DNA from 3 places in the Serratia sp. NA_13 genome. Region 3 is predicted to be linked to each of the others. Evidence: riboswitches for the same ligand, from Rfam matches in the RefSeq annotation. Region 3 holds a riboswitch; each other region holds the start of a gene.

What was found. Region 3 has a riboswitch for thiamine pyrophosphate ahead of thiM (hydroxyethylthiazole kinase). Riboswitches for the same ligand answer to the same signal wherever they lie in the genome.
Region 1: another riboswitch for thiamine pyrophosphate. It lies ahead of thiC (phosphomethylpyrimidine synthase ThiC); the one in region 3 lies ahead of thiM (hydroxyethylthiazole kinase).
Region 2: another riboswitch for thiamine pyrophosphate. It lies ahead of ACUTSU_RS07140 (TenA family protein); the one in region 3 lies ahead of thiM (hydroxyethylthiazole kinase).

What each region holds. Positions count from the first base shown of each region.
Region 1 covers NZ_JBQZFV010000025.1:2,245-12,215, forward strand. Annotated here, with positions in the region: gene purD (phosphoribosylamine--glycine ligase) at 1-1,077, shown strand, start outside; gene ACUTSU_RS21935 (DUF1481 domain-containing protein) at 1,123-1,761, opposite strand; gene hupA (nucleoid-associated protein HU-alpha) at 1,831-2,103, opposite strand; gene ACUTSU_RS21945 (YjaG family protein) at 2,292-2,882, opposite strand; gene nfi (deoxyribonuclease V) at 2,931-3,617, opposite strand; gene hemE (uroporphyrinogen decarboxylase) at 3,627-4,691, opposite strand; gene nudC (NAD(+) diphosphatase) at 4,731-5,498, opposite strand; gene rsd (sigma D regulator) at 5,598-6,101, shown strand; TPP riboswitch at 6,141-6,265, shown strand; gene thiC (phosphomethylpyrimidine synthase ThiC) at 6,381-8,324, shown strand; gene thiE (thiamine phosphate synthase) at 8,317-8,955, shown strand; gene ACUTSU_RS21980 (HesA/MoeB/ThiF family protein) at 8,960-9,709, shown strand; gene thiS (sulfur carrier protein ThiS) at 9,706-9,906, shown strand; gene ACUTSU_RS21990 (thiazole synthase) at 9,908-9,971, shown strand, end outside.
Region 2 covers NZ_JBQZFV010000003.1:97,433-107,403, forward strand. Annotated here, with positions in the region: gene ACUTSU_RS07130 (ABC transporter permease) at 1-674, opposite strand, end outside; gene ACUTSU_RS07135 (ABC transporter ATP-binding protein) at 671-1,426, opposite strand; gene ACUTSU_RS07140 (TenA family protein) at 1,423-2,103, opposite strand; TPP riboswitch at 2,166-2,268, opposite strand; gene ACUTSU_RS07145 (LLM class flavin-dependent oxidoreductase) at 2,439-3,461, shown strand; gene ACUTSU_RS07150 (GlxA family transcriptional regulator) at 3,539-4,513, shown strand; gene gap (type I glyceraldehyde-3-phosphate dehydrogenase) at 4,592-5,602, shown strand; gene ACUTSU_RS07160 (inositol monophosphatase family protein) at 5,804-6,592, opposite strand; gene ACUTSU_RS07165 (ABC transporter ATP-binding protein) at 6,617-7,678, opposite strand; gene ACUTSU_RS07170 (ABC transporter permease) at 7,675-9,900, opposite strand.
Region 3 covers NZ_JBQZFV010000008.1:99,654-109,624, reverse strand. Annotated here, with positions in the region: gene ACUTSU_RS13265 (GntR family transcriptional regulator) at 286-972, shown strand; partial or broken gene ACUTSU_RS13260 (hypothetical protein) at 1,061-1,245, shown strand; partial or broken gene ACUTSU_RS13255 (transcriptional regulator GutM) at 1,219-1,494, shown strand; gene srlR (glucitol operon DNA-binding transcriptional repressor SrlR) at 1,586-2,359, shown strand; gene gutQ (arabinose-5-phosphate isomerase GutQ) at 2,352-3,323, shown strand; gene ACUTSU_RS13240 (inhibitor of vertebrate lysozyme family protein) at 3,366-3,824, opposite strand; gene thiD (bifunctional hydroxymethylpyrimidine kinase/phosphomethylpyrimidine kinase) at 3,910-4,710, opposite strand; gene thiM (hydroxyethylthiazole kinase) at 4,707-5,501, opposite strand; TPP riboswitch at 5,538-5,629, opposite strand; gene ACUTSU_RS13225 (GNAT family N-acetyltransferase) at 5,697-6,122, shown strand; partial or broken gene ACUTSU_RS13220 (GntR family transcriptional regulator) at 6,436-6,727, opposite strand; gene ACUTSU_RS13215 (MFS transporter) at 6,843-8,078, opposite strand; gene ACUTSU_RS13210 (winged helix-turn-helix transcriptional regulator) at 8,179-8,628, shown strand; gene ACUTSU_RS13205 (TonB family protein) at 8,758-9,099, opposite strand; gene ACUTSU_RS13200 (YcgJ family protein) at 9,149-9,604, opposite strand; gene rluF (23S rRNA pseudouridine(2604) synthase RluF) at 9,656-9,971, shown strand, end outside.

The sequences.
Region 1 (9,971 bases), on a different contig from region 3:
GTCGGGCCGGAAGCGCCGCTGGTGATTGGCGTGGTTGATGCCTTCCAGGCCGCCGGCCTGAAAATCTTCGGTCCGTCCCAGGCGGCGGCCCAATTGGAAGGCTCTAAAGCCTTTACCAAAGACTTTCTGGCACGTCATAACATCCCGAGCGCCGAATACCAGAACTTTACCGAGGTTGAACCCGCGCTGGCCTATCTGCGTAGCAAAGGCGCGCCCATCGTCATCAAGGCCGACGGCCTGGCCGCCGGCAAAGGCGTCATCGTCGCCATGACGTTGCAAGAAGCCGAAGACGCGGTTCAGGACATGTTGGCCGGTAACGCCTTTGGCGATGCCGGTCACCGTATCGTGATAGAAGAGTTCCTTGAAGGTGAGGAAGCCAGCTTTATCGTGATGGTCGACGGCGAGAACGTAGTGCCGATGGCCACCAGCCAGGATCACAAACGTGTCGGCGACGGCGATACCGGCCCGAACACCGGTGGCATGGGTGCCTACTCCCCAGCGCCGGTGGTCACTGATGAAATCCACCAGCGCGCTATGGATCAGGTCATCTGGCCTACCGTGCGTGGCATGGCTGCGGAAGGCAATACCTACGTCGGCTTCCTTTACGCCGGGCTGATGATCTCCGCCGACGGCCAGCCGAAGGTGATTGAGTTCAACTGCCGCTTTGGCGATCCGGAGACGCAACCGATCATGCTGCGCCTGCGTTCTGATCTGGTCGAGCTGTGTCTGGCCGGTGCAGAAGGCAAGCTGGACGAGAAAACGTCCGAGTGGGATGAACGTCCTGCGCTAGGCGTAGTGTTGGCAGCCGGCGGCTATCCGGGTGATTACAACAACGGTGAAGTCATTCAGGGTCTGCCACAGCAGGAAAGTGCCGACGGTAAGGTGTTCCATGCAGGTACCCGCCTGCAGGGCGATGACGTGGTCACCAGCGGGGGGCGCGTGTTATGCGTAACCGCACTGGGTGAGACGGTGGCTCAAGCGCAACAACGCGCCTATCAATTAGCGGAAGGTATTCAGTGGCCGGGTAGTTTCAGCCGCAAGGACATTGGCTATCGGGCGATTGCACGCGGCAAATGATCTGAACACTACAACGCTCTTGGGCTCCGCAATGCGGGGCCTTTTTTATAGCTGGTCTTCTTTCGGTTCCCAGCGGCAAAAATCATCGTTCGCCACCAGCAGCAGTTCACGCCCTTCCGGCGCATCCAACCAGGCTATATTCACCGGCTGACTGCTATTACGGGCACGTCGCGCGATCCAGACTTTGGCACTGCTATCCAGCTCCGGCTTCAAGGTTTGGCCATCACAGGTTTGCACTACTCCCTGCTGCCAACGCCCCTGCAACAACTTCACCTTACCGACGCGCAGCGCATTGCTCAGTTCCAGCACCCGTCGTGCCTGATATCGATACAGCGCGATTTCATCGCTGGTCAGTTGTTCACGCCGCGTGGCCAGTTGGCGCTGCATAAAGCTTACTCCACCGTCATCGGCAAAGCGTAATTGAATGGAGTCTTGATCGCCATCGGCGTCAGTGCGTTTGATTTGGCGCAGCTTACCGTCTTGATATTCGTACAGTGTGGTAACGGTGCCCGGACCACGATAGGGGCTATAGACGCTCATCAACACCAGTGGACGGTGCCGATCGTCATCTTTACGCCACAGGCGCATCACGCCCTGGTCGGCCACATAACCGCTGGCACTAAAGGAAGGAAGATCTGAATGACTGCTGCAGGCGCTCAGGCCAGCGGCAATGCCGATGACCATAAGCGCCTGTCGGATAAACAAAAGGGGCACAATTGCCCCCCAGTTTAATCTTTTCACCAACACACAGTATTACTTAACTGCGTCTTTCAGTGCTTTGCCAGAAACGAACGCAGGCACGTTAGCAGCTGCGATTTTGATTTCTTTACCAGTCTGCGGGTTGCGACCAGTGCGCTCGTTGCGGTGGTTTACCTTGAAAGTACCGAAACCAACCAATTGTACTGCATCACCTTCTTTCAGAGACTCAGTAATAGCAGCCAGGGTGGATTCCAGAGCCAGTTTAGCTTGTGCTTTGGAAAGGTCAGCCTTGTCCGCGATTACATCAATCAGTTGAGTCTTGTTCATAAGTTATCCTTACAGTGTGTTTATCGTTTGCAAAGCATCGAGTGCGACGGATATGCCGATGTACAGCACTCCCTGCATACACGCACCGATAGCCACTTTTTTTCCGCCCCCCAAATGTAGACCAGACAGGGTGCGGATGTGAAGCCTTAAGGCATGACAAATCAGGCGTTAAATCACGTTTTCTTGCCTTATTGCGTTAATTTTATCCCGATATTACTAACCGCAGCCTCGCGGAGGTCAGAACGCAACCCTTTGATCAGTTCCAAATCGCGTTCTTCGCAGTCAGCCAACAGGCGGAAAATTTCCCATTGGATGTCCCATTCTTCCTCTACCGCAGGCAAAACCTTGAGCTCATCGTCGGTCATTTCTTTACCGGCCTGAGTCATTTCCAACATCGCCACGGTGCGAATTGACGTTTCGCTGATGGCGATGGCGTGCTCTAGCGTCTCCCCGCTGAGTCGCGAATGGATCAGTTCCCCTAATGCGATACAGGCGTCAATCGCCGGGTAAACGCCGTAAAGATCGTAATCTTCTGCCGCGGGTATCGCCTCTTCCAACTTCTCCAGTTGGCTGTCAAAGTTGACCTTGGCGTCCTTGACCACCAGAGTTTCCCACACCAAATCCAGAATGCGGCGGTAAATTGCCGGTTCGCCGAACTCGGTTTGCAGGCAGAACATCTGGTAATTCGGATACATACGCTCGCACAAACTAGCCATAAAGGTCAAATGTTGCCAGCTTTCAAGCTTTTCCAGACGTAAATGAATCGGGTTACGTAGCATTATTCACTCTCTTACGCGTTATCTGCGCCGCAGTGTACCCGAAATCGGTCATTGCGACACCTCTGGATGCTGCTGCAGCCAGCGCTGGAAGGCCGGGCGGCGTGAGGCGATGGCGTCGGCCCAGCGTGTAGGTTCCGGCAAACGGTAGCCCGCCATGCAACGTTGAACCCACGCCAGTGCACTGTCGGCACCGACGCGGTGACCGGTGGAGATAAACAGCGGATTACAGCGCGCCTTACTGCGCCATACCCAACCAAGCTGCTCGCCTTTGTCCTCCAGCGGGGCCAAAGCGCCTACAGCCTCATCCAGCGGGGCGAACTTACCGCACAGGCGCTTTTTGGCTACGCCGATGGTCGGCACGTTAACCAGCAGGCCAAAATGGCTGGCTACGCCCAGACGGCGCGGATGCGAAATGCCATGACCGTCAACCAGCACCAGGTCAGGCTTTTGATGCAATTGCTCCCAGGCTGCGAGCAACGCTGGATATTCGCGGAACGATAAAAAACCGGGGATATAGGGCATGGTGGTGGCAACCCGTGCCACCTGGTACTCCACCAGTTCCAGCGACGGATAGCGCAGGATGGCGATGGCAGCTCGAGTCACCGCGCCTTCCTGCTCAAAGCCCACATCGGCACCAGCGATAAAGGCCGGTGGAGCGACCAAAAAATCATCCTGGCGAATGACTTCGGAGGCGCGCAGCCGTTGTTCTGCACGCAGGGCTTGAGTCTCTATCACATCCAATCCTTAACGATGGTATTTCCCCGACTGCGCGTGGACCGCCTCAACAAAGGCACCGGCGTTTTCCGGCGGTACGTCCAGGTGAATGCCGTGGCCCAGGTTGAATACGTGTCCTTCGCCGTGGCCAAAACCGGCCAGAATGGTTTCCACTTCCTGACCAATCCGCTCAGGTGACGCATACAGCATGGAAGGGTCCATGTTGCCCTGCAGTGCGACTTTGTCCCCTACGCGGCGGCGTGCATCAGCGATATCGGTCGTCCAGTCGAGGCCGAGCGCGTCACAACCGGTGGCCGCCATCGCCTCAAGCCACTGGCCGCCACCTTTGGTGAACAGCGTGACCGGCACACGACGGCCGTCGTTTTCACGCAGCAGGCCGTCAACAATCTTGTGCATGTAATGCAGCGAGAACTCGCGGTAGTCACGACCGGTCAGCACGCCACCCCAGGTATCGAACACCATCACCGACTGCGCACCGGCTTTAATCTGGGCGTTAAGATACAAGATGACGCTGTCTGCCAGTTTATCCAGCAGCAGGTGCAACGTAGCCGGTTCGGCGTACATCATTTTTTTCAGTTTGGTGAAGGCTTTACTGCTACCGCCTTCCACCATATAGGTCGCCAGCGTCCATGGACTGCCGGAGAAACCGATCAACGGTACTTCGCCTTTCAGCTCACGACGGATGGTACGCACTGCGTTCATCACATAACCCAGTTCCACTTCTGGGTCGAACGCCGGCAGCTTGTCGACATCGGCACGGCTGGTGATAGGCGAGGAGAAACGCGGGCCTTCACCGGCTTCGAAATACAGGCCCAGCCCCATGGCATCGGGAATGGTGAGGATATCGGAGAACAGGATCGCTGCGTCCAGCGGGAAACGACGCAGCGGCTGCAGCGTGACTTCACAAGCCAGCTCCGCATTCTTGCACAGCGACATAAAATCACCGGCCTCGGCGCGGGTAGCCTTGTACTCCGGCAAATAACGACCGGCCTGACGCATCATCCATACAGGGGTCACATCCACCGGCTGACGCAGTAGTGCGCGCAGGTAACGATCGTTCTTCAACTCATTCATTATGGGGCTCCCTTATTCATCTGCCGGTATTGTAGCGATTTATTGCTCACGGCATAAGGCTACGGTGTCCTCTATCAGGCGACGCGCTACCGTGCCGGGCGGCGGTAATAGCGGCAACCGATCGTAGCGGTACCAACCGGCGTTAAGCAGCTCTTTCGGATCGTGGCGGATCTCGCCGCGGTGGTAATCGGCCATAAAGGCCATCATCAACGAGTGCGGGAACGGCCAGGGCTGTGAGGTGACATAACGCAGGTTTTTGATTTCAATATTACTTTCCTCCATTACCTCACGTGCGGCCGCCTGCTCCAACGTTTCGCCAACCTCGACAAAGCCGGCCAGTACGGTATGAATACCGCCGCGATGGCGCACATGTTGCGCCAGCAGGATCTCATCGTCCCGTCGAATGGCAACGATCACGCAGGGGGCGATTTGCGGGTAGTAGCGCTCCCGGCAGTTGCCGCACAGGCAGGCACTTTCGGTGCGGCTGAGATGCATTTCATGGCCGCAGTAACCGCAATAGCGATGGGAACGGTAAAACTCGGCCAATTGTACGCCCCGTCCGGCAAGCTGGAACAGCCCGCGATCGAGTTCTAACAGTTGGCGTACCGATCCCATCTCCTGTGGCATTACATGGCGCACCAGCCAGACCGGCAACCCTTCCCATTCACCAATACTACGGGCCATTCTTCCCTGCAGGGAAAATGACGCGGCCAAACCGCACGGTAATTCACCGTTCGGTAACCAAAGTTTGCTTTCATGGCTGACGATCCACCAGCCATTTTCATTACCCGTTAATGCAAGTTCCATATCGTTGTTGCACAACCTCAGCTTCACTGGCACTCTACAAACCGGCCTTGTTACATTTTAATAACTTACTGTTACGTTTTATTACTTACGGAGTCAAACATGCTCAACCGTTTGGAAAGCCTGACTCAGCGCGTTGGTGGTAGTAATGAATTAGTAGATCAATGGCTTCAGGCACGCAAGCAGTTGCTGGTCGCCTATTGTGCCCTGGTGGGCATTAAACCTAACAAAGAAAAGCATACGCCGCTGAATGAAAAAGCGCTGGAGAACTTTTGCCATAATCTGGTGGATTACCTCTCCGCCGGCCATTTTCATATCTATGACAGAATAATCAAACAAGTGGAAGGCGCATCCAGTCCGAAAATGTCTCTGGCGGTCAACATCTATCCCAAGCTGTGGACCAATACCGAGCAGATTATGGCTTTCCACGATCGCTATACCGATGCGGATATCGATCAGGACTTGTGTCTGGAATTACATCAGGCGTTGTCCGACATCGGTGAAACGCTGGCGGCTCGTTTTACCCTTGAAGACAGGCTGATCCAACTGGCGGCTGAAACCTGGCAGCAGGCTGAACCGGACAAGACGCTGGATCCGGCCCGTTAAAATTTTGTAGTCTTTTTTATTATCCCTCCTATACTGGAGGGCATCTTGTCGGAGTGCCTAGCGCCTGATTTGTTCATCAAATTGGCCAGGCTGAGACCGTTAATTCGGGATCCGCGGAACCTGATCGGGTTAATACCCGCGAAGGGAACAAGAGTAATCTATCGCCACAGGCAGGTGACCCCGATTTGGGATACTCCCGCCTTGCTGGCCAGCATCATTACTCCCTCCGAGCTCCAGACAAGCAATTTTCCCAACTCATCACACTGGTAGGAATTTGCTATGTCTAGCGTTAAAAAACCCCGCGCTCGTAAAGAGCAACGCGAAGAAGCCCAGCAGTTTATCAACACCCTGCAAGGCGTTTCCTTCCCCAACTCACGCCGTATCTATCTGCAGGGTTCACGAAGTGACCTGCAGGTGCCAATGCGTGAAATTCAGCTCAGCCCGACGCTGATCGGTGGCGATAAGGACAACCCAAAGTACGAGCCAAACGAAGCCATTCCGGTGTACGACACTGCCGGCCCTTACGGTGACCCTCAATCCGAACTCAATGTGCATACCGGCCTGGCCAAGCTACGCGCCGGCTGGATCAAAGAACGTGGCGATACCGAGGTCCTCAAGGGTGTCAGTTCAGGTTTCACCCAGCAGCGCCTGGCCGATGAAGGTCTGGATCACCTGCGCTTTGAACATCTGCCGTTGCCACGCAAGGCACAACCGGGTAAATGCGTAACCCAGTTACACTACGCGCGTGCCGGCACCGTCACTCCGGAAATGGAATTTATCGCCATCCGCGAAAATATGGGCCGCGAACGCATCCGTGGCGAGGTATTACGCCACCAGCATCCTGGCCAAAGCTGGGGGGCCAACCTGCCGGAGAACATCACGCCGGAATTCGTCCGCCAGGAAGTCGCCGCCGGGCGCGCCATCATCCCCGCTAATATCAACCACCCGGAATCCGAACCGATGATTATCGGCCGCAACTTCCTGGTGAAGGTTAATGCCAACATCGGCAACTCGGCGGTGACTTCTTCGATCGAGGAAGAAGTCGAGAAACTGGTGTGGTCCACCCGCTGGGGCGCAGATACCGTGATGGATCTTTCCACCGGTCGCTATATCCACGAAACCCGCGAATGGATCCTGCGCAACAGCCCGGTGCCGATTGGCACGGTGCCTATTTATCAGGCGCTGGAAAAGGTCAACGGCGTGGCGGAAAACCTCACCTGGGAAATGTTCCGCGATACGCTGCTGGAGCAGGCGGAGCAAGGGGTTGACTACTTCACCATTCACGCCGGTGTGCTGCTGCGTTACGTGCCGATGACCGCCAAACGCCTGACTGGCATCGTCTCCCGCGGCGGTTCGATCATGGCCAAATGGTGCCTGTCGCATCATCAGGAAAACTTCCTGTACCAGCACTTCCGCGAAATTTGTGAAATCTGCGCCGCCTATGACGTATCGCTGTCGCTGGGTGACGGCCTGCGCCCCGGCTCGATTCAGGACGCCAACGACGAAGCGCAGTTCGCCGAGCTGCACACGCTGGGCGAACTGACAAAAATAGCCTGGGAGTATGACGTGCAGGTGATGATCGAGGGCCCTGGCCACGTGCCGATGCAGATGATCCGCCGCAACATGACCGAAGAGTTGGAACACTGCCACGAAGCGCCGTTCTACACCTTGGGCCCGCTGACTACCGATATCGCACCTGGTTATGACCACTTCACCTCCGGCATAGGGGCCGCGATGATCGGCTGGTTCGGCTGCGCCATGCTGTGTTACGTCACGCCGAAGGAACACCTTGGGTTGCCGAACAAAGAGGACGTCAAACAGGGGCTGATCACCTACAAAATTGCCGCCCACGCCGCCGATCTGGCCAAGGGACACCCTGGCGCACAGATCCGCGATAACGCCATGTCCAAGGCTCGCTTCGAATTCCGCTGGGAAGACCAGTTCAACCTGGCGCTCGATCCCGCCACCGCTCGCGCTTATCACGACGAAACCCTGCCGCAAGAGTCCGGCAAAATCGCCCACTTCTGCTCTATGTGCGGGCCAAAATTCTGCTCGATGAAAATCTCTCAGGAAGTTCGCGACTATGCCGCCGCGCAGGAAGTGGCCAAACCGATAGAAGTGCAGCTAACCGGCATGGAAAAGATGTCAGCCGAGTTCCGCTCACGCGGCAGCGAGCTGTACCACAGTGCCGGCAACCTGCAAGAGGTACTGAGCAATGACTGATATCACCACTCCCTTCCCCGCCACCCCTCACAAGTTGGGGTTATACCCGGTGGTCGACAGCGTTGAATGGATTGCCCGTTTGCTGGAGGCGGGCGTGACCACGATCCAGCTGCGCATCAAGGATCTGCCGGATGAACAGGTCGAGGACGACATTGCCGCCGCCATTGCTCTCGGCAAGCGCTACCACGCTCGGCTGTTTATTAATGACTACTGGCGATTGGCGATTAAACACGGTGCCTATGGCGTACATCTCGGCCAGGAGGATTTGGACACTACCGATCTGGCCGCCATTCACCGTGCCGGGCTGCGTTTAGGGGTTTCTACTCATGACGATAGCGAACTGGCCCGCGCCATTGCGGTGAAACCTTCCTATATCGCGCTGGGGCATATTTTTCCGACGCAAACCAAAGATATGCCTTCTGCCCCACAGGGTCTGGTGGAGCTAAAGCGCCATGTCGCCGGGTTGAGTGACTATCCAACAGTGGCGATCGGCGGGATCAGTATCGATCGCGTGGCGGCAGTGTTGGATTGTGGCGTCGGTAGCGTCGCCGTGGTCAGCGCCATTACCCAGGCGTCGGACTGGCGCACAGCGACCGCACAACTGCTGCAACTGATTGAAGGCAAGGAGTGATGCCATGCTGAACGATCAAGAATTCCTGCGCTACAGCCGCCAGTTGCTGCTGGAAGACATGGGCCCCGAAGGCCAGGAGAAGCTAAAACAGTCAACGGCGCTGATCGTCGGGCTGGGGGGTTTAGGCTCCCCCGCCTCGCTTTATCTGGCCGCCGCTGGTGTCGGCACCCTGCTGCTGGCCGATGACGATAGTCTTCACGTCACCAATTTGCAGCGTCAGATCCTCTATCGCAGCAGTGACGTTTCCCAAAGCAAAGCCGCTCTGGCAAAGCACCAGCTACAGGCGCTGAACCCAATGGTCGAATCCATTGCGCTGGAACAGCGTCTGCAGGGGGAAGTGTTACAGCGCGCCGTACAACGCGCCGATTTAATTTTGGACTGTAGCGATAACATGGAAACCCGCCATGCGGTGAACGCCGCCTGCATTCAGGCTGGGAAACCGCTGATCAGCGGCAGCGCTGTGGGTTTCAGCGGTCAGCTGCTGGTGATAGAACCGCCCTATACCCACGGCTGCTATGCCTGCCTGTATCCGGAGCAAACTGAACCCCAGCGCAACTGCCGTACCGCTGGAGTACTCGGCCCCGTAGTCGGCGTCATTGGCACCCTGCAAGCGCTGGAGGCGATAAAAATGCTGGCGGGAATGCCTTCATCACTCAGCGGCAAGCTGCGGTTGTTCGATGGTAAACGACAAAGCTGGAGCACCTTGCAACTCAGTCAGGCCAGCACCTGCCCGGTATGCGGAGGCGCAGCATGAAAATTCGGCTTAATGACCAGCCGCTGGAACTGGCGCAGCCCATCAGCATCAGCGCCCTGCTCCAGCAACTGGAACGCCATCAGCCGGGCACCGCGCTGGCTATCAACCAAATCATCATCCCGCGCGCCGACTGGGCTAACCACCTGGTGCAAGACGGCGATGACATCCTGCTGTTTCAAGCGATCGCCGGAGGCTGACATGCTACAAATCGCCGATATCACTTTTACTTCACGCCTATTTACCGGCACCGGTAAATTCGCTA
Region 2 (9,971 bases), on a different contig from region 3:
GCGGCAAAACAGACGTCGGTCTGCATGCGCGCGTTGGCGTTCAGCATTACGTACCCCAGCCCTTCCGCCGAGCCGACCCATTCACCGATGATCGCGCCGATCGGGGCGACGGCGGCGGCCATGCGCAGCCCGGAACCCAAGGCCGGCAGCGCCGCCATCAGCCGCACGTGCCGCAGTTGCGCCCAGGGAGAAGCGCGCAGGGTGCGGGCCAAATCGAGATAATCGTTATTGACCCGACGCAGTCCGTCGAAGAAGGCTGAGGTGACCGGGAAGAAGATCACCAACACGGCCATCACCACCTTGGCGCTGATGCCAAAACCGAACCACAGCACCAACAGCGGGGCCAGTGCAAACACCGGGATTGCCTGGCTGGTCAGCACCAGCGGCATTAGCCAGCGTTGCAGCTGCGGGGAATAAATCATGCACAGCGCCAGTACGGTGCCGAGCAATACCCCGGCCAGCAGGCCGCAGGCAATTTCAGCGGCGGTGATCAGCGTGTGGTAACCGAGATAAGCCCGGTCGTTCCACAGCGCCTGCGCTACTGAAGAGGGGGAAGGCAGCAGAAAGGCCGGAATATCGCCCAGCGTGACCAGTCCCCACAGCAATAGTAGGCCGGCAAACACCGTCAGGCTGCGACGCATCCGCGATAGACGGCTTTCAATCTGGGGTTTCATCCGGCGGCCCTCACCAGCTGCAACAACAGCTCGCTCTGGCTTTTCAGCAGTTGAGGATCGTCCGGTGCGCGCGGCGGAAACCCTTCGATAACATGGCTATCGTCAATACCGGCGGGATAGCGGGACAGTACCAGCAGATGATGGCTGAGACGGCAGGCTTCCATTGGGTCGTGGGTAATCAGCAATACGGTGTGCTGCGCCAGCAGTTCGGCGGCCAGTTGCTGGATCATGGCGCGGGTGATGGTATCCAGCGCCGAGAAAGGCTCATCCATCAGCACAATCGGCTGGCGTTCATACAGGGTTCGGGCGATGGCGGCACGCTGGCGCATGCCACCGGACAGCGCAGCAGGCAAGGCATTGCCATAACCACTCAGCCCCACGCGTTCCCGCAGGTGCTCGGCCCAGGACCGGTCGACCTTTTCACCGCGCAGCCGCGCGCCGAGACTGATGTTTTGGTCAATGGTCAGCCACGGGTAGAGAAAATCCTTTTGCCCCATATAAGCGATGCGCCCGGCAATCGGCAGGCCATCGCTGCCGGCAACCGAGCCGGAGGTGGGTTTTACCAGCCCGGCAATAATCTTCAACAGGCTGGTTTTGCCCGCACCGCTGGCACCGAGCAGGGCAACAAAGTTGCCGCCTGCGATATCGAAACTAAGTCGGTCGAAAATCACCTGTTGGCCAAAACGCAGGGTTAAATCCCGCACCTGAATACCTGGCCGCACGCCATGGTGCTGTGCGTTGACTATACTCATTGGGCATTCAGCCCCATTTGCCAGAAGGCGGATTCCAGCCGTGTGGCGGTGGTGAAAATCGCTGACAGTTCACCCAGGCGGCTTTCTGCACCGCGCTGGCGGCCGACGTTTTCCAGCAGATCGAGTGCGGCCTGCACCCCGGCCAGGTAGCCCGGATCGCCATAGTTGCGGATCCACGAAGCGTAGGGGTTGCCTGCCATCATCGTGGCAGGATCGTTCAGCAGTCGCAGGCCAATCTCGGCATAGCCAGCGACGCAGGGCAACAGCGCCGCCAGCAGGTCGAGCGCATCCCCGGAATGGCCGATATCGAGCACATAGCGGGTGTAATTGAGGGTTTCCGCGGCTTCTGGCTCGGCGGCAATCTGCGGCTCGCTGAGGCCCCAGTCGGCGCAATAGGCCAGATGCAAAGGCAGCTCGGCCACGATTGCATTGAGCGAAGCGGTGGCCGTGCGCATCTCCGGCAGGGTGCGCAGTTTGCTGACCAGCAGGGCGTAGGCGCGGGCAAAGTGGATCAGGAACAGATAGTCCTGGGTCAGATAGCGGCGGAAAGCAGGTTCGGGCAGCGTACCGGCGGCCAGTTGCTGAATAAAGGGGTGAGCGACATAGTCCTGCCAGTGGCTACCGGCGTGCAGGCGCAGTTGTCCGTAAAGACCGTCGTTGAATTGGGGAGTAAACATGGGACCTCCAAAAGTAAGTGGAGATCCGGGCGCGCTGAGGTATGAACAGGCAATGACTGATAGCGTGATTGCCGACCCGTCCCTTCGCTGGCATGACCCAGATCAGGTTCAAAGGGTTCGGCTTGCGCCATCTCAGCCCATTACAGGACACCCCTCGGAGGAGCCTGTTATACGATATTTACTTTTTGATTACAATGCTTGGGCGGGGGGAAGTCCGGAGGGATTTCTCTGCCAAAAACGGTTCGTTTAGTGCGGTCGAAGACAATTTTTCTGGCCTGACAGGGGGCATATTTGTCACTGTAATCCGGTCATAATTGAACCTAAGGACACTACCCATGAAGAAAATTGGATTTCTCTCTTTTGGCCACTGGACGCCTTCGTCACAGTCGGGCACCCGCTCGGCCAGCGATGCGTTGCTGCAATCGATCGATCTTGCCGTCGCGGCAGAAGAACTGGGGGCGGATGGAGCCTATTTCCGCGTGCATCACTTTGCCCGCCAGCTTGGCTCGCCATTCCCGCTGTTGGCTGCCATCGGTGCCAAAACCCAGCGTATTGAGATTGGTACCGGTGTGATCGACATGCGCTATGAAAACCCGCTGTATATGGTTGAAGATGCCGGAGCCGCCGACCTGATTTCAGGTGGACGTTTGCAGCTTGGCATCAGTCGCGGTTCTCCCGAGCAGGTGATTGATGGCTGGCGATACTTTGGCTACACGCCTGCCGACGGCGAGACCGAAGCCGATATGGCCCGTCGACATACCGAAGTGCTGCTGGACGCGCTGCGTGGCGAAGGCTTTGCCGAACCCAGCCCGCAACCGATGTTCCCTAATCCTCCCGGCCTACTGCGCGTTGAACCTTTCTCCGCCGGCCTGCGGGATCGCATCTGGTGGGGGGCCAGCTCAGACGCCACGGCAGTTTGGGCCGCGAAACTGGGGATGAACCTGCAAAGTTCGACGCTGAAAAACGACGAAACCGGCGAGCCGTTCCATGTGCAGCAGGCCAAACAGATCCGCGCTTACCGCGAGGCCTGGAAGCTGGCAGGGCATAAACGAGAGCCACGGGTGTCGGTCAGCCGCAGCATCTTTGCGCTGATGGATCAGCGGGATCGCAACTATTTTGGCAACAGCGGGCAGGAGGGCGATCAGGTGGGCTACATCGGCGATCAGACCCGGGCGATATTCGGCCGCAGTTATGCCGCCGAGCCGGAACTGTTGATCAAACAGCTGGCGCAGGACGAAGCCATTGCCGAAGCGGACACCTTGCTATTGACCGTGCCAAACCAGTTGGGTGTGGACTATAACGCCCATGTGATTGAGTCGATCCTCAAGCATATTGCACCGGCGCTGGACTGGCGCTGATAGGTTGCTAACCCAAAGCCTGCCAGCCTCTATGGAGGCGGGATTGACTTATTTTGCTCATTTTGTATTTTAAGGACATGCATAACTTTCTGATTATCGTCCCCGAAGGGGGCATGTTATTTGAGTCGGCAGGCATCGCCGACATTCTGATGCAAGCCAATCGCTTGAGGCCCAACGATGCTCCGCTCTACCGGATGTCGCTGGCCACCACGCAATCTCACCGGGTAGTCCATGGTTCGTCCGGTTTGAATCTGCTGGCCGACCATCGTCTCTCGGATCTCGACCCTGAGCAGGAACGCGACACCATCATAGTGACCGGAAAAGGCGCGACCGAAGAAGAAAGTGCCTACGTTGTCGACTGGCTGCGGCGTGCCGCACCCCAGGCGCGACGTATTGCGTCGGTGTGCGGTGGGGCGTTGCTGCTGGCCGAAGCCGGTTTACTGGATGGACGCCGGGCGACCACCCATTGGCGCTTGCTGGAAACCTTGCAGACGCGTTTCCCAAAAGTGCAGGTCGAAAATGGGCCGTTGTACGTGCAGGATGGCTCTGTCTGGACTTCCGGCGGGGTCAGTTCCGGCTTCGATCTCACTCTGGCGCTGGTGGAAGACGACTATGGTTTTGTTCAGGCGCGCGAAGTGGCGCAAGATCTGGTGATGTTCCTTCGTCGGCCCGGCGGCCAGGCGCAGTTCAGCCGTTACCCTTTAAATCAGGCTAAAACCCCTGGCCCAATCCGCGATCTCCAGTCGTGGATCCTGGAAAACCTGGCGGAAGATCTTTCCGTAGATAAATTGGCGGAACGGGTCGCCATGAGTCCGCGAAATTTTACCCGGGTGTTCACGCGTGAGACCGGGCTCTCTCCTGCCAAATTTGTCGAAGAAGGGCGTTTATATCTGGCCCGGCAACGCCTGGAGCAGAGTGCGGAAGGTATTGAGCAAATCGCCATCAACTGTGGGTTTGGTAATGGCCTCAATCTGCGGCGCGTTTTTGAGCGGCATTTGCAGCTCTCACCTACCGAGTACCGCGAGCGTTTTCATTCCCGCACATTGGCCTAAATTGATCTATGAACGTCCTTTTCGTCATTTCTCTCCCGGTTTAAATTGGTGACAGAGCCAATAATGAAGGAGTAGATCATGGTCAAAGTGGGCATTAATGGATTCGGCAGGATCGGCAGGAACGTGTTGCGTGCGGCGTTAGGGCGCAGTGATTTTCAGGTGGTGGCAATCAATGATTTGACCGACAGCAAAACCCTGGCGCACCTGCTGAAATACGATTCGCTTTCAGGCACTCTGGCAGCCAGCGTCGAAGCCGGTGAGAACCAGTTGCTGCTCGATGGTCGGCCGATTCATGTTTTCTCCGAAAGAGATCCGGCTGCTATCCCATGGAGCAGCGTGGGGGTTGAGGTGGTGATTGAGGCGACGGGCTTCTTCACCGACAAAGCCAAGGCCGAAGTGCACATCACCCAAGGCGGTGCAAAGCGAGTCATTATCTCGGCACCGGGCAAGGACGATGATATTACGCTGGTGCTGGGTGTTAACCATCAGCAATACGATCCGGCCAAACATTTTGTGGTCAGCAACGGCAGCTGTACCACTAACGGCCTGGCCCCTGCCGCCCAGGTATTGCATCAGGCATTCGGTATTGAATACGGTTTGATGAATACCACCCATGCCTACACCAATAGCCAGGCGCTGCATGACCAACCGGAAAAAGACCTGCGCGGTGCCCGTGCCGCAGCGGAGTCGATTGTGCCTTATTCCAGCGGCGCCGCCAAAGCGCTCGGCAAGGTGATCCCAGAGCTGGACGGTCGCCTGACCGGTTACTCGCTGCGGGTGCCGGTACCGGTAGTGTCTATCGTGGACTTAACGGTCACGCTGAAACGTGAAGTGACGGCCGAAGAGATCAACGCGGCTTTCCGCCAGGCTGCCGAATCCGGCCCTCTCAAGGATATTCTTGGCTACAGCGATGAGCCTTTGGTGTCCAGTGATTATAGAGGCGACCCGCGTTCGTCGGTAATTGATGGACTTTCCACGCTGGTGATTGGCGGTAATTTGGTCAAGATCCTCGCCTGGTACGACAACGAGTGGGGGTTCTCTAACCGTCTGGTCGATCTGGCGGTTTTGATGGAAAAACGCGGTTTGTAGAAGAGTAGGGGCGCTGCATGCTGCGCCCCTCAGATTGATGACAAACACCCGAAAAACGTGGTTTTCGGATGTTTGGGGTAAATCAGAAGATATAATCCTTTGTTTTTATTAGCCCTCAGATCAGAGCTTTTAACCGCAATGGACTTTGTCAGCAGTTTCAGGGGCGCTGCATGCTGCGCCCCTATGCTGAACCCAGCCAAATTACAGTTGCGCGATCTGCATTAAATCTTGTTTGGCCCCTGGCGCGACCGCCAGCACCGGCCCGCCGCGCAGCAGATGTTCCCCGTCGGTATTAAACGGATGGGTCCAGCCACCGGCTTCATTGACCAGGCAGTAACCCGCCAGACAATCCCAGGCGTGCATATAAGGCTCGTAATAACCCACCAGTCTTCCTGCGGCAACCCAGGCCAGCATCATGGCACCGGAACCGTTACGGAAGAAATTGCCGCCCACCGCGGTGATCGCGGCGGCTATTTCGCCAACGCGCTCGGGCGTGACATAGCTGTTGGCACCAAAACCGGTGACGTGGTTTTGCATGGTGCGCTGTGGATCCACCCGCAGCGGTTTGCCATTAAGCGTGGCACCTGCACCGCGTGCCGCAACAAAGCACTCTTGCTGACAAGGGGCGACGATCACCCCGATCACCGGCTCACCCTGATGAATAACCGCAATCGACACACACCAGTTCGGCATACCGTTAACGAAAGGGCTGGTGCCGTCGATCGGATCTACCACCCAGGTGTAGCCAGAGTCACCCGGCTGCAGGCCAAACTCCTCCCCCAAAAAACCGTCGTTCGGGAACTGCTGGGCGATTTTCTCGCGGATCAGTAATTCAACTTCGCGATCGGCTATCGATACCACGTCCTGCGCATCGCGTTTGGTTTCAATCACCAGGCTTTCGCGGCGATTGAAGTAGTCCAGCGCTTTGTCGCCGGCCGCTCGCGCAGCCTGTTCGGCTAGCGTCAGGCGTTGGGAAATCAGCTCATTCATTTTAGATCCTTAATATTTTGAGGCTCACTGGGCAATCAGCGCCAGTCCCTGAGATTTGAAATCAATGGCCACGCGGGTGGTCGGCGTCAGTTGGCGTTCCATCTGCACATCGACAATAAACAGCGCGCCGAGGTCGGTTTTCACTTCATACTCGATATGGTCGCCCAGCCAGGCGCTGTGGGTCACTTCGCCGTTTAATGCCCCGGTTTGCTCTGGCTGCAGGGTAATAAACTGTGGCCGTACCGAAAGCTGTGCGGCACCGGGGCGGGCTTTAGCGCCCGGCACCCGATATTGACGGCTGCCGAGGGTGATCAGCGCTTCGCCGTCATCCACCCGCTCAATGTCACAAGGTAGAATGTTGGCTTCGCCCATAAAGTCGGCGATAAATACCGACGCTGGCGAGTGATAGAGCTCCTGTGGCGCCCCCTGTTGGGCAATATGCCCTTCTTTCATGACGATAATCTTATCGGAGACCGCCAAAGCCTCTTCCTGATCGTGCGTGACATACACGGCGGTAAAGCCAAGGCGCTGCTGCAAGTCGCGGATCTCGGTACGTACCCTGCGGCGCAGCCGTTCGTCAAGATTGGACAGTGGCTCGTCGAGCAGCAGCACCTGGGGTTCCAAAACCAGCGCACGCGACACGGCAATGCGCTGCTGCTGGCCGCCAGAGAGTTCGGCGGGCAGGCGTTGGCCCATGTTTTCCAGGCCGACCAGTTTTAAGCCCTCACGCGCCCGATCCTGCGCTTCTTTACGCGGCAGGCCGCTGGCGAGCAGGCCGTACATTACGTTGTCCAGCGCACTCATGTGCGGGAACAGCGCGTAGGATTGGAACACCATGGCGACGTCGCGCTCATTGGCCGGCAGATGCGTGACGTCTTTACCGCCTATCAGAATACGCCCTGAAGTGGGGTGTTCCAGGCCGGCCAGCAGGCGCAGGGTGGTGGTTTTGCCACAGCCCGAAGGGCCGAGCAGCGTCACCAGCGTGCCGGGTTCGACGGTGAGCGAAAGGCCGGGCAGGGCGGTGAAGTCGGCAAACTGTTTGGTGACGTTCTCAAACACCACCGAACCGGAGCGAATGGCAGTCATAAGGCATTCTCCTGAGGTAAGGCCGCGGGTGGCGTCACCGGCGGGGTAGCAGTTATTGCGCGGCGCAGACGACGTTCGCCCACCAGCAACTGGAAGCTGAGGATCACCGCAAGCATCACCACGATAAGCACCGAGGAGTAAGCGATAGCCACGCCGTATTCCCCGTTTTCGACCAGCCCGACGATGTAGGAGGTGGCCATGTTGTACTGGGCGCTGACCAGGAAAATCACCGCGCTGATCGAGGTAATGGCCCGCACAAAGGCATAAACCAGTGCGGCGCTGATAGCAGGTTTCAGCAGCGGTAGGATCACTTTACGCAGGGTGCGGAAACTGCTGGCGCGTAGCGTCAGCGAGGCTTCATCCAGGCTGCGATCCAGTTGGCTCATGGCGGCGATGCCCCCGCGAACGCCGACCGGCATATTACGGAACACGAAACAGGCCACCAGGATCAGTGCGGTGCCGGTGATCTCTAGCGGCGGCAGGTTATACGCCATGATGTAACTGACGCCGATCACCGTGCCGGGAATGGCAAAGCTGAGCATCAACATAAACTCGAAGGTCTGGCGCCCGGCAAACTTCTGCCGCACGATCAGCCAGGCGGTGAGCAGGCCAACAATGGCGGTCAGCGGCGCGGCGATCAGGGCGATCTCCAGCGTGGTCCAGAACGAGTTCCAGGCGACGCCGGTCCAGACTATCTGGCCGCTGTTCCACTGGAAACCGAAGGCGCGGGCGTAATGACTCAACGTCAGGCTGTTATCCAGCCCCCAGGACTGGACAAAACCGCCGATCAGGATCATGCCGTAGACCACTAGCGTGAACAGACCCCAGGGGATTACTAACGCGTACACGCCATAGCGCAAGCCGCGTGGCAGCCCGCAGTGGGTGCCGGAATCCCCTTTGCCGGTGACGGTGGCGAAGTTTTTCCCCGCCAGCCACAGACGCTGCAAAATAAAGGCGCTAAGGGTGAAGCACAGCAGGATGATCGCCAGTACGGCGGCACGGCTTGGATCGTTTTGCGCGCCCACCACCGAGAAGAAGATCTCGGTCGACAGCACGCCGTGGCTGCCCCCCAGCACCATCGGATTGCCGAAGTCCGCCATGCTTTCGATAAAGCTGATCAGGAAGGCATTGGCCAGGCCGGGGGCCATCAGCGGCAGTGAAACATAGCGGAAGGTGCGCCAACGGTTGGCGCGTAGCGTCTGTGAGGCTTCTTCCAGCGAGGGGCTGACTCCTTCGACCACGCCAATCAGCACCAGGAAGGCTATCGGGGTGAAGGAGAGCACCTGCGCTATCCAGATGCCGGTCAGGCCATACAGCCAGCGGCCTGGCTCGATGCCAAACAGGCTGGCGAGCAGTTCGGTAACCACGCCGGCGCGGCCAAACAGTAGCATCAGCGCCAGGCCGATCACAAACGGCGGCGTGATGATCGGCAGCACGGTCAGCAGGCGCAGCCCTTTTTTAAATGGCAGTGGCGTGCGGGTGGCGGCCAAGGCAAAAGCCAGGCCGAGCAGCGTGGAACCGCTGGCGGTCATCAACGCCAGGGTCAGGGTGCGCCAGGCGGTACCGCAACTGCCGCCTTTCAGGCAACCCAGGCTCCAGATGGCCGGATCCTGCATATTGGCGATCAGGCCATCGGGTTTAAACGAACCGTCCGCGTCCTGTACCGAGGAGACAAACATGCTCAGTACCGGATAAAGCACGAAGGTGGTCACCAATGCGACCAGCAGCACAATGGCTGCCACCACAAAGGCATCCCCCTTCAATACGCCGCGCTCGGCCAACGCGAAAGAGAACAGCAGTAAAAAGGTGGTGATCAGCAAAATGGCACCGGCGCCAAAGGCAGGTTGGCCGTCGCTGAGCGTGCCAAACAGCTGTTCGCTCCACTGCCAGTTCCAGCCGCTGTAGCCGATGGCGTGGCCTTCAAACAGTAAAAACAGGATGCCGACGACGCTGGCGCACATCAACAGTTGCGAGCGCAGGCGGCCCACCGCCAGCAGGCGTGTCGGCGCGCAAACCAGCAGCATCAGCAGGGCAATCAGCAGCCAAGGGCGTTGAAAGGTCAGTATTTGCCACAGCGCGGGCGCACTGGCCTGATCCCACCACAGCGTACTCAGCCAGCCAAAGCCGAAGAACCCGGCTTCCTGGCTGTACCAGGGCAGTAACAATACGGCCAGTGCGCCCAGCACGAGGGCCCCGTCCAGGCGGCGGTTTTGAGCATTCATCGTAACCTCGAGAGTTCATATTTCCGTCACCGCACTTTGCATGGGCGAGAGTTACCTCGCCCGGTTTGTCG
Region 3 (9,971 bases):
AAAACGCTGAGTGGATCCACTCAGCGTTAGGTTACTGGCAAAGCAGGAAAAAGCGTGGTTTTTCCTGCTTTGTGGTGATCAGCCGAAAATCAATAAATTAATTTTCCTGATTTTTATTTATCGCCCCCTACTCGCTCTGTGCAGAAATGAGCTTTGCCATCAGTCTGACGCTGAGTGAGTCCACTCAGCGTTCGCCTAACCGTATTAAGAATTATCCGCCGCGACAGCAAGATAATCTGCTAGTATGGTGGCATCCAAATCCAAGCCAGATGACCGATCGTCACCATGTCTGAATCCTACAATCTCACCAATAGCCTCCCGGTTAATCAGCAAATCTACCGTTTCCTGCGTAAGGATATTGTTGACTGCACCATTCCCCCCGGCACGCTGTTGTCAGAGAAAGAGATCTCCACCCGCTTTAGCGTTTCGCGCCAACCGGTGCGCGAAGCCTTTATCAAGCTGGCGGAGGCCGGATTGGTGCAGATCTTGCCGCAGCGCGGGACTTTCGTGATGAAGATTTCGGCCAAACGGGTAGCCGACGGGCGTTTTATCCGTCAGGCGGTAGAATGCGCAATTGTGCGCCGTGCGGCAGAGCGCATTACCCAGGAACAGCTGATGACGCTGGAGCATAATTTGCACCGTCAAGAGCTGGCGGCGCAGAACAAACAGACGCGTGAATTCCTGGCGCTGGACGATGAATTTCACCAGTTGCTCACCCAGTTTGCCGAATGCCCGCTGGCCTGGGAGACCATAGAAACCATCAAGGCCACCATGGATCGGGTGCGTTTTCTCAGCCTGAGCGAAGTGTCGCCGCCGGAAAGCCTGCTGCAGCAGCATTACCGTATTTTTGCCGCGCTGAAGGCGCAGGATGCCGATGCCGCCGAGCGCGCCATCCATGAGCACCTGCAAGAGATGATCTACTCCATTACCCCCATCTCTTTGCAGAATACCGAGTGGTTCGACGCCGAATAGTCAAGCACTGACCTTCAAGGGGGCGAGCGCCCCCCGCTATTTGGCTTTACAAAAGGCATTTCCTCTCAATCGCATCTATTGTTTCTCCTTGCCATCAGGATTTCATTACTATCGTTTTTACAGCTTCAATCACCGCTTTTTAGATAGCGGCTGGGGTGGCCCGTTGCAGTTACCGATCGAGCCGGGGAAAAAGTGGTGTACATCACTGCCGGTACCCGCCCGTCGATCGTCGACCGGCTTAGCGAACTGACCGGCTGGCCGGCCTTCGACGGCCTGTGCCAATTGGGCAGCGTCGGGGTCGGACGTTCCGGCGGACGCTTTCGGCCACGGGTGGTGCTGGCACTGGCCTGCGATACTGAACAGCGAGTTTGCGGCAGTATGTTGATGCGCGGCCTGACCATTTTTGCCCAACCGCGGCCAATCGCCCGGTTGCATGGTTTGCACCAGCGAGATCTACGCCCAGATGTGATCTTCCCCGAGGTTCGCGCATGCAGGACAGCACTATCGTTAGCGATTGCCCCAAATCATGATATTTTCATATTAAAAGATATTACCTTTCATTTTGAATCATTCATTAAAGGGAAATGCTCAACTCTTGTGAACAGGACGGGCTATGAAACCAAAGCAGCGACAGGCCGCTATCCTTGAATATCTGCAGCGACATGGCAAAACGGCAGTGGATGCCCTGGCGGCGCATTTCGCCACCACCGGCACCACCATTCGTAAAGACCTCACCCTCCTGGAAGACGAAGGCGAGGTGATCCGCACCTATGGCGGCGTAGTGCTCAGCCGCGACGATAGCGACCAGCCCATCGACCGAAAAACTCACATTAATACCGAAAAGAAACGCCAGATCGCCTACGCCGCCATTGGGCTTATCAACGACGGTGACTCGCTGATATTTGATACCGGCAGTACGGTACTGCAAATGGTCCCGCATCTGGCGCAGTTCAATAACATCACGGTAATGACCAACAGCCTGCACATTGTCAATGCACTGGTGGAGCTGGATAACGACCAGACTATCCTGATGCCCGGTGGCACTTACCGCAAAAAATCGGCATCCTTCCACGGCAGCCTGGCCGAATCGGCTTTCCAGCAATTCAGCTTTGATAAGTTGTTTATCGGAGCTGACGGCGTGGATCTCAATGCCGGTGTCACCACCTTTAACGAAGTGCATAACGTCAGCAAGGCGATGTGCGAAGCCGCCAGCCGTATTATCCTGCTGGTGGATTCGTCAAAATTCGGCCGCAAAAGCCCCAATGTAGTTTGCGACCTGAGCGCCGTCGATACGCTGATCACCGATAAAAAAATCAACCCGGATTATCTCGCCGCGCTGCAAGCGAAAGGCATTAATATCATTCTGGTAGGAGATTCTGATGAGTAACAGTGCCGCCCTGCTGGCCTTCGCCCGCGAAACGCTGGAAATTGAGCTGGCCGAAGCACAACGCCTGCTAGCACGGCTGGACGACAACTTCGTCTGTGCCTGCGAACTGCTGCTGAACTGCCGCGGCAAGGCGGTGATTTCCGGCATCGGTAAATCCGGCCATATCGGTAAAAAAATTGCTGCCTCGCTGGCCAGCACCGGCACGCCATCGTTCTTCGTGCACCCGGCGGAAGCGCTGCACGGCGATCTGGGTATGATCGGTGCCGACGACGTGGTGGTGTTTATCTCCTACTCTGGCCGTGCCAAAGAACTGGATCTGATCCTGCCGTTACTGGCGGAAAATAACATCCCGGTGATCGCCATTACCGGCGGCAAAGAGTCACCGCTGGCACAGGCGACAGCCTGCGTGCTGGACATCAGCGTTGAACGTGAAGCTTGCCCGATGGGGCTGGCGCCAACCTCCAGCGCGGTCAATACGCTGATGATGGGCGATGCACTGGCGATGGCACTGATGCGTCAACGCGGTTTCAACGCCGAAGACTTTGCCCGTTCGCATCCGGGCGGCAGTCTGGGTGCACGTCTGCTGAACCGGGTACATCACCTGATGCGCACCGGCGATCGCCTGCCGCAGGTCAGTGAAAGCGCCAACGTTATGGAAGCGATGCTGGAACTGAGCCGCACCGGACTGGGACTGGTGCCCGTGTGCGACGCACAGCAAAAAGTGGTGGGGGTGTTTACTGATGGCGACCTGCGCCGCTGGCTGGTGAAGGGCAATAGCCTTCAGGATGCGTTAAGCCCGGCGATCACTCGCCCCGGCTACCGTTTACCGGAACAATGGCGCGCCGGAGAAGCACTGGAAGCGTTGCACGAACAGCACATCAGCGCTGCGCCGGTGGTCAATCTGGAGGGGGTGTTGGTGGGTGCCATCAACCTGCATGACCTGCATCAGGCCGGTATCGGCTGAGCGTGGTATTCAGGGGCGCAGACCGCTGCGCCCCTGGCTGCCTTATTTCCAGTCCGGATTATTCTCGAACTGTTGCTTCAGCAGCGCCTTCATATCCTCATCGGGCTTGCCCAGCCATTGGTATTTGGCATATTTCTTCGGATGATCAATCGCTTCCGGCTTATTCGCCACCTCGACGCGTACTGCCCAGGCCTGCGACTTGTCTTCTTTAAACGCCACCATCATAAAGTTGTTGGCACAGTCGTGTGGCTTGCACAGATTACCCACTAAATAATTTTGGCCTTTCCAGCTCAGGCTTTGCGCCGGGGTTGAAGTCCCCACCCCTTTGCGTGCCCAGCCAGGCAAGCGGGCCTGCCCCTTCACCATGTTCTGCCAACTGGTTTGATAACCCGGCTGCTGGATCACGTCCGAGGTAGTGACGATCTGCTGGGCAAAGCCACCCACGCTGAAGCTGAGCAATGCGCCGAAGATGGCGCCGCGAAGTGCGTTTTTTCCTGTCATGGCCTTCTCCCTTGATAAAATTTGATAGCCCCCGGCCAATACCGGGCCTGGATCAGTCAGACCACAAGGGTAGCAAAAAGTTGACTCACCACCAGGCATGAAAATGATGTACTGGCCCGATGCCGTGCCCCACTTCCAGCGTATCGGCCTGCTGCAGGGCTTTTTGCAGATAATCCTTGGCGGCAGCGACCGTGCCGGCCCAATCGTCGTGACGTGGGCGCAAGGCTGCCAATGCGGCAGACAGCGTACATCCGGTACCGTGCGTATGGCGGGTCGCTACGCGCGGCGCAGTAAAGCGTTGCTCCTGCCCCGCGCTGAACAGCCAATCCGGGCTTTCACTCTCGCTGAGATGGCCGCCCTTCATCAATACCGCCTGGCAACCCATCGCCAACAGTGCTCGCCCCTGCTCACGCATCTGGCGTTCATTTTCCGCCGGGGCACATTCCAGCAGTGCCGCCGCTTCCGGCAGGTTCGGCGTGATGATCGACACCAACGGCAACAGCTCCCAGCGAATCGACTCCACGGCCTCCGGTGCCAGCAGGGGATCGCCGCTTTTCGCCAGCATCACCGTATCCAGCACCACAAACGACGGCTGATAGTGACGTAAACGCTCCGCCACCGCCTGCACAATATTGGCGTTGGCCAACATGCCAATCTTGGTACTGTCGATACGCAGATCGCTGAACACGGAATCAAGCTGGGCAGCGACAAAAGCCGGCTCGATGTTATACACCGACTGCACGCCGCGGGTATTTTGCGCCACCAGCGCTGTGATCACTGAGGCACCATAGGCCCCCAGCGCGGAAAAGGCTTTCAGGTCGGCCTGGATGCCGGCCCCCCCGCTCGGATCGGTGCCGGCGATGGTTAACGCATTAATCCGTTTCATTGCAGATCCTCCGGACGCAGTTGGTACAGAGCATCGAGGAATGCGGGGGTAAAACTGCCCGGCCCGGCGGCACAGCGCGTCGCCCGCTCACCGCAAAGTGACATCACCCGGCAGGCGGTCGCCACATTATCCAGGCGATCGCCCGGCAGGCTGCAAAATGCCGCCACCACGGCCGAAAGTGCGCAACCGGTACCCACCACTCGCGTCATCAGCACGTCGCCACCCGTAACCGCCCAGTCACGCTGGCCATCGGTGATGTAATCCACCCCGCCGGTCACCGCCACCACCGCCCCACTGAGACGAGCCAGCTCCCGCGCCGCCGGTAACGCTACCAGCGAATCGTCAGCGCTGTCGACACCGCGCCCACTCGCCTGCAGGCCACTGAGCGCCATGATTTCAGAAGCGTTGCCGCGGATTGCCGCAGGCTTTTCGCCAAGCAAACGTTGGGCAAAGGCGGTGCGATAGACCAGTCCACCGACGGCGACCGGATCCAGCGCCCAGGGGGTAGCTGCCGCATTGGCGGCTTCTACTGCTGCCAGCATGGATTCGGCCCGCGAGGCATTGAGGGTGCCGATATTGACCAGCAAGGCATCCGCCAGTTGGCTGAACTGTGCCGCTTCGGTCGGTTCCACCACCATCGCCGGGGAAGCGCCGAGCGCCAGCAATACGTTAGCCGTCAGCTCCTGCACCACTTCGTTGGTCAGGCAGTGAATCAAGGGGGGTTGGCGTTTAAATTGGGTTAAACAGGCCGCGGCGCGAGCGCCGGGTAAAACATCAGGTCGAGCGAGCATATTCCTCCCAACCGGCGTTCAAGAAGGCGGGTACCGGTTGGGGCACCGAGACTTCCCTACGCTGGCATAATCCAGATCAGGTAATACGGGTAAAATCTCAGCCCCTAGAGGCACCCCGAGTCAGACCGCCATTATTGGGCTTGCCGCCGGTGAGGTCAATCGCGCTATAGTGGCAAAAAACAAAAAGGAGCCGCCATGCGAATAAGAAAATACCAAGAGGCCGATCGCCCCTTCCTACGCACCCTGTATCTGGCATCGCGCAAGGCGGCGTTCCCCTGGTGTGATACCGAAGATTACCGACTGGAGGATTTCGATCGCTCGACTCTGGGTGAGGACATTTGGGTGGCAGAAGAAAACGGCAAGCGGCTGGGGTTCGTCTCGATTTATCGTCAGGATAACTTTATTCACAATCTGTATATCGACCCTCAGCTACCGCCTCTTGGCGTCGGCAGCGCCCTGCTGCAGGCGGCGGAGCAAACATTCACCGCCACCGGCTCGCTGAAATGCCTGGTGAAGAATGAGAAGGCACTGGCCTTTTACCACAAACACGGCTGGCGGACGATCGCTACCGGCAATGACGGCGCGGAAGACTATTACCTGATGCACTCGCCGACAAAGTAAGGGGGTGCCGTGCTATGGCGCCCCTTTTCATAAAGCCCAGGTCAGACGGCAGAAACCGTCGGGGTCAATTTGCCGCGTGCGCGGATATTTCTGACCAGCAGCCCCGACACGATAATCCCGGCGCAGGCAAACATGCCCATCAGGCCAAAGACAATCTTGTAGCCGGTTAGCCCAGGGAAGGCATCAAGAATGTGGCCGTACAGGCTGAAGCAAAACATCGCCGGGGCATAGCCGATAAAACTGCCTAAAATCTCCGCCCCTTCTCTCACCTTCAGCACATCGCAAATAGCCACTGGAGCCGTCAAGATTCGCCCCTTGGTCATATAGCCCCAGGAAGGAAAACGCCCCTGCTCAATGGCCGCCTGTTTGAAGCTGGTAGACGAATTGGGGTTGTAGTTAAAACGTGGCAATGCCGCAAACCAGCCCCGACGATCCTTACGGAATATCCTGGAATAGCAGCGCCTGACTCAGTGTCATGCGCTTAACGTTCAGCAATTCCCCCAGCTCTCGCTCCGAAGGAAGCTTGCCGCCGGGGCTATCGCGCCCTGACTCAGCCAGTCATTGAGCCTTTGCTTGGCCAGTTCAACGGTAGCGTTGTTTTCCATAGCTCACTTTATTGGTTTAAACCAGGCGGCCTAACAGTATCGCGGTGAATTATGACAAACAATGGGAGCACTGAATTTTATATATGACTCCTGTCCCAGAACCGAAAGGATGCCGCTAATGCGCCGCATCTGAGACTGGCATTGCACGCAACGTCAGCCCCCAGAACAACAAGGCTGTGAGGCTGACGCCCGCCCCCAGCCAACACACGCCGTACCAACCCGCCAGAGCAAACACGTGGGTACTGGCAAAGGCACCCAGCCCGCTGCCCACCGCGTAGAACAACATGTAGCAACCGACTAACCGGCTATGAGACTGCGGATGTGCGCTGAAAATCAGACTCTGATTCAACACGTGAATGGCCTGCCCGGCCAGATCGAGCAGCACAATGCCCATAATCAGCCATCCCAGCCCGTAACTCAGCAGGCCGAGCGGCAACCAGGCCAGCACCAAAAGCAACAGACAGATACCCGTTGCCAACTGCCCCAGGCCGCGATCGGCCAGATGTCCGGCACGTACTGCCGCCAGCGCCCCTACCGCGCCCACCAGACCAAAGGCACCAATCACCGAATGTGAAAAATTAAACGGCACCTGACTGAGCGGCAGAACCAGGGCACTCCAGAAAATGCTGAATGCCGCAAACATCAGCAGCGCCAGCATGCCGCGGATCTGCAGCGTACGATCGCGCCACAGCAGCATCAGCATTGATCGCAACAGCGCCGGATAGCTGAGTGTTGAAGGCGCTGTGTGGGGGACGGGCAACAGACGCGCAAGCACCGGCAACAGGAGCAAGGTTACTGCCGCAGAGAAAAAGTAGACCGCTCGCCAGCCGCCGATATCCGCCAGTGCGCCGGAAAGCGTGCGCGCCAATAACAACCCGAGAACTACCCCACCTTGCGCAGCGCCCACTACCCGTCCCCGCTCATGCGGCGCTGACAAGGTGGCGGCGAAGGCGACCAATCCCTGGGTCATGGCGGTACCCAGTAAACCCACCAGCAGCATGCCGACCAGCAATAGCAGACTGCTGTCCGCCCAACCGACTACACAAAGTGCGGCAATCAGCAGCAGTTGCTGAAGCGCCAGCAGCCGATGCCGATTAACCCGATCGCCCAACGGCACCACCAGCAACAAGGCCAATGCACAGCCTAACTGAGTGACAGTGATCACCATGCCCACCGACGCCAGGTTGATATGAAAATCCTGGGCAATGGCGTCCAGCAAAGGTTGAGCGTAATACACATTCGCCACGCTAAAGGCGCTGGCCCCCGCCAGCAATAACACCAGCGACGCAGGCAGACGACTCAGCACCCCGCCCTTCGCGACACAAATCGGATCCAGCGTTTTATCACTCATCGTTTGCTCCAAACCAAGGTGGTTTTATTATTAAACCCAATGAACTTTACGCGCAGAGGTTTTATAATGCAACCAGATATCGCTACAGGAAGGGAAAACCATGAAACGCAAAAGTCTGGAAGATGCACAGTGCCCGGTGGCACGTACACTGGATGTGATTGGTGACTGGTGGTCGCTGCTGATTGTGCGCGACGCCTTCGACGGTGTACGCCGCTTTAGTGAGTTTCAAAAAGGATTGGGGATGGCGAAGAATATCCTCTCCACCCGGCTACGCACCCTGGTGGCGCACGGAATTTTGGAGATTGCCCCCGCCTCAGACGGCAGCGCCTATCAGGAATATATTCTCACCGACAAGGGACGCGCCCTGTTCCCGGTAATTGTCGGCCTGCGCCAGTGGGGGGAGGATTATCTGTTTGAGGCACAAGAGGCAAGATCAACACTGGTAGAAAGCGATACCCGCCAACCGATCCCGCGTATGACGCCAACCGGCAGCACCGGGCAGGTTCTTACGCCGCTGAATACTTTGGTGGTGAAGGCGGGTGATGAATGAAATCCTGTGAGTAAAGCACTACCGTCGTTGCGTCAGATAATTGGCGGGAAAGCGAAAGGATGAAAGATCTAACCTGAGTCTACATGCTGGGGCCATAGCTCCAGCTTCTTCAATGCGTTTTACACTGGCCTAAAATGATTCACCTACTGCAGGACTCTCTTTTTTAAAACGGATGTTAACAATGAGATCTTCCGTAGATTTACCGCTTTCATAACGCCACTTCTGCATTGCCATCCTCATCTCATTGTCAAAAATACCGCTGGAATGAGACTCAAGAAGACGTATGTTCTGGACACGCCCATCTGCATCAACGTCAAATTTAACTCTGGCGAAGTCGGTTTGCGGCTTCTGCTGGGCAGTTACTGAATTTGATGGTGATCTACCGGTCTGTTCACTGCCAGTTCCGATGCAAGCAGTCAGAGATAGCGATAAAAATGCTAACAGCATCATCTTGACGATAGATTTCATCATTGCAACTCACTCCTTAAGTTAGCTCGTGTAACGACCTGTCTCTGGCAGTTTAGTGGCCGAAAAGCAGCTCGGTGTATTTCTTGGAAACGGCTCCGGTGCGTTTACCGCCTTCGCCGTAGTAGCGATCCTCGCGGCACAGTCGCTCTTTGACATCGCAGAAAATGCCATTAGCAAAGGTGAATTCGGTCGGGTCGAAGTCACCTTGCGAATACAGTTTGTTGGCGACTTTCTTGCCGAGATACTTTTCGGTCAATGGGCGGGAAATGCCATCCGTGCCATTCGCACAGGCATAACGGTCGCACAACACGCCTGATGCCGGTGACTTGAGGGATGAGTTTTGCTTCGCATGCGCAGGCAACACGGATGCGGCAAGCAGCAAAGTCAGTGAGAACGAAAGTGCTATTTGATTCAATGAGTCAGCCTCGTTTAATGGCAGAGCGCCCGTTATTTGGAGCATCATACTGCCATAAAAAACAGGGCTTTGACGATGTGCAATTTTAAGCAACCTTCGCAATGCTCCCTGGGTGCTGTATAGTCCGCGTTTTACGGGGATACCATGCCAACTCAATCATCCATTCGCCTGAATAAATACATTAGCGACAGCGGTATCTGTTCCCGCCGTCAGGCTGATCGCTATATCAAACTGGGTAAGGTTTTTATCAACGATAACCTGGCCGCATTGGGTGCGCCGGTATTTATTGGCGATGTTGTGAATGTTAACGGGCAGCAGATAGCACCGTGTAATGATGCAGATCTGGTGCTGATCGCGCTGAATAAACCTGTGGGCATCATCACCAGTATGGGCAAACACGTGCAAAACAACATCGGTGATTACGTTAACCACAGCCAGCGCACCTTCCCCGTCGGCCGCC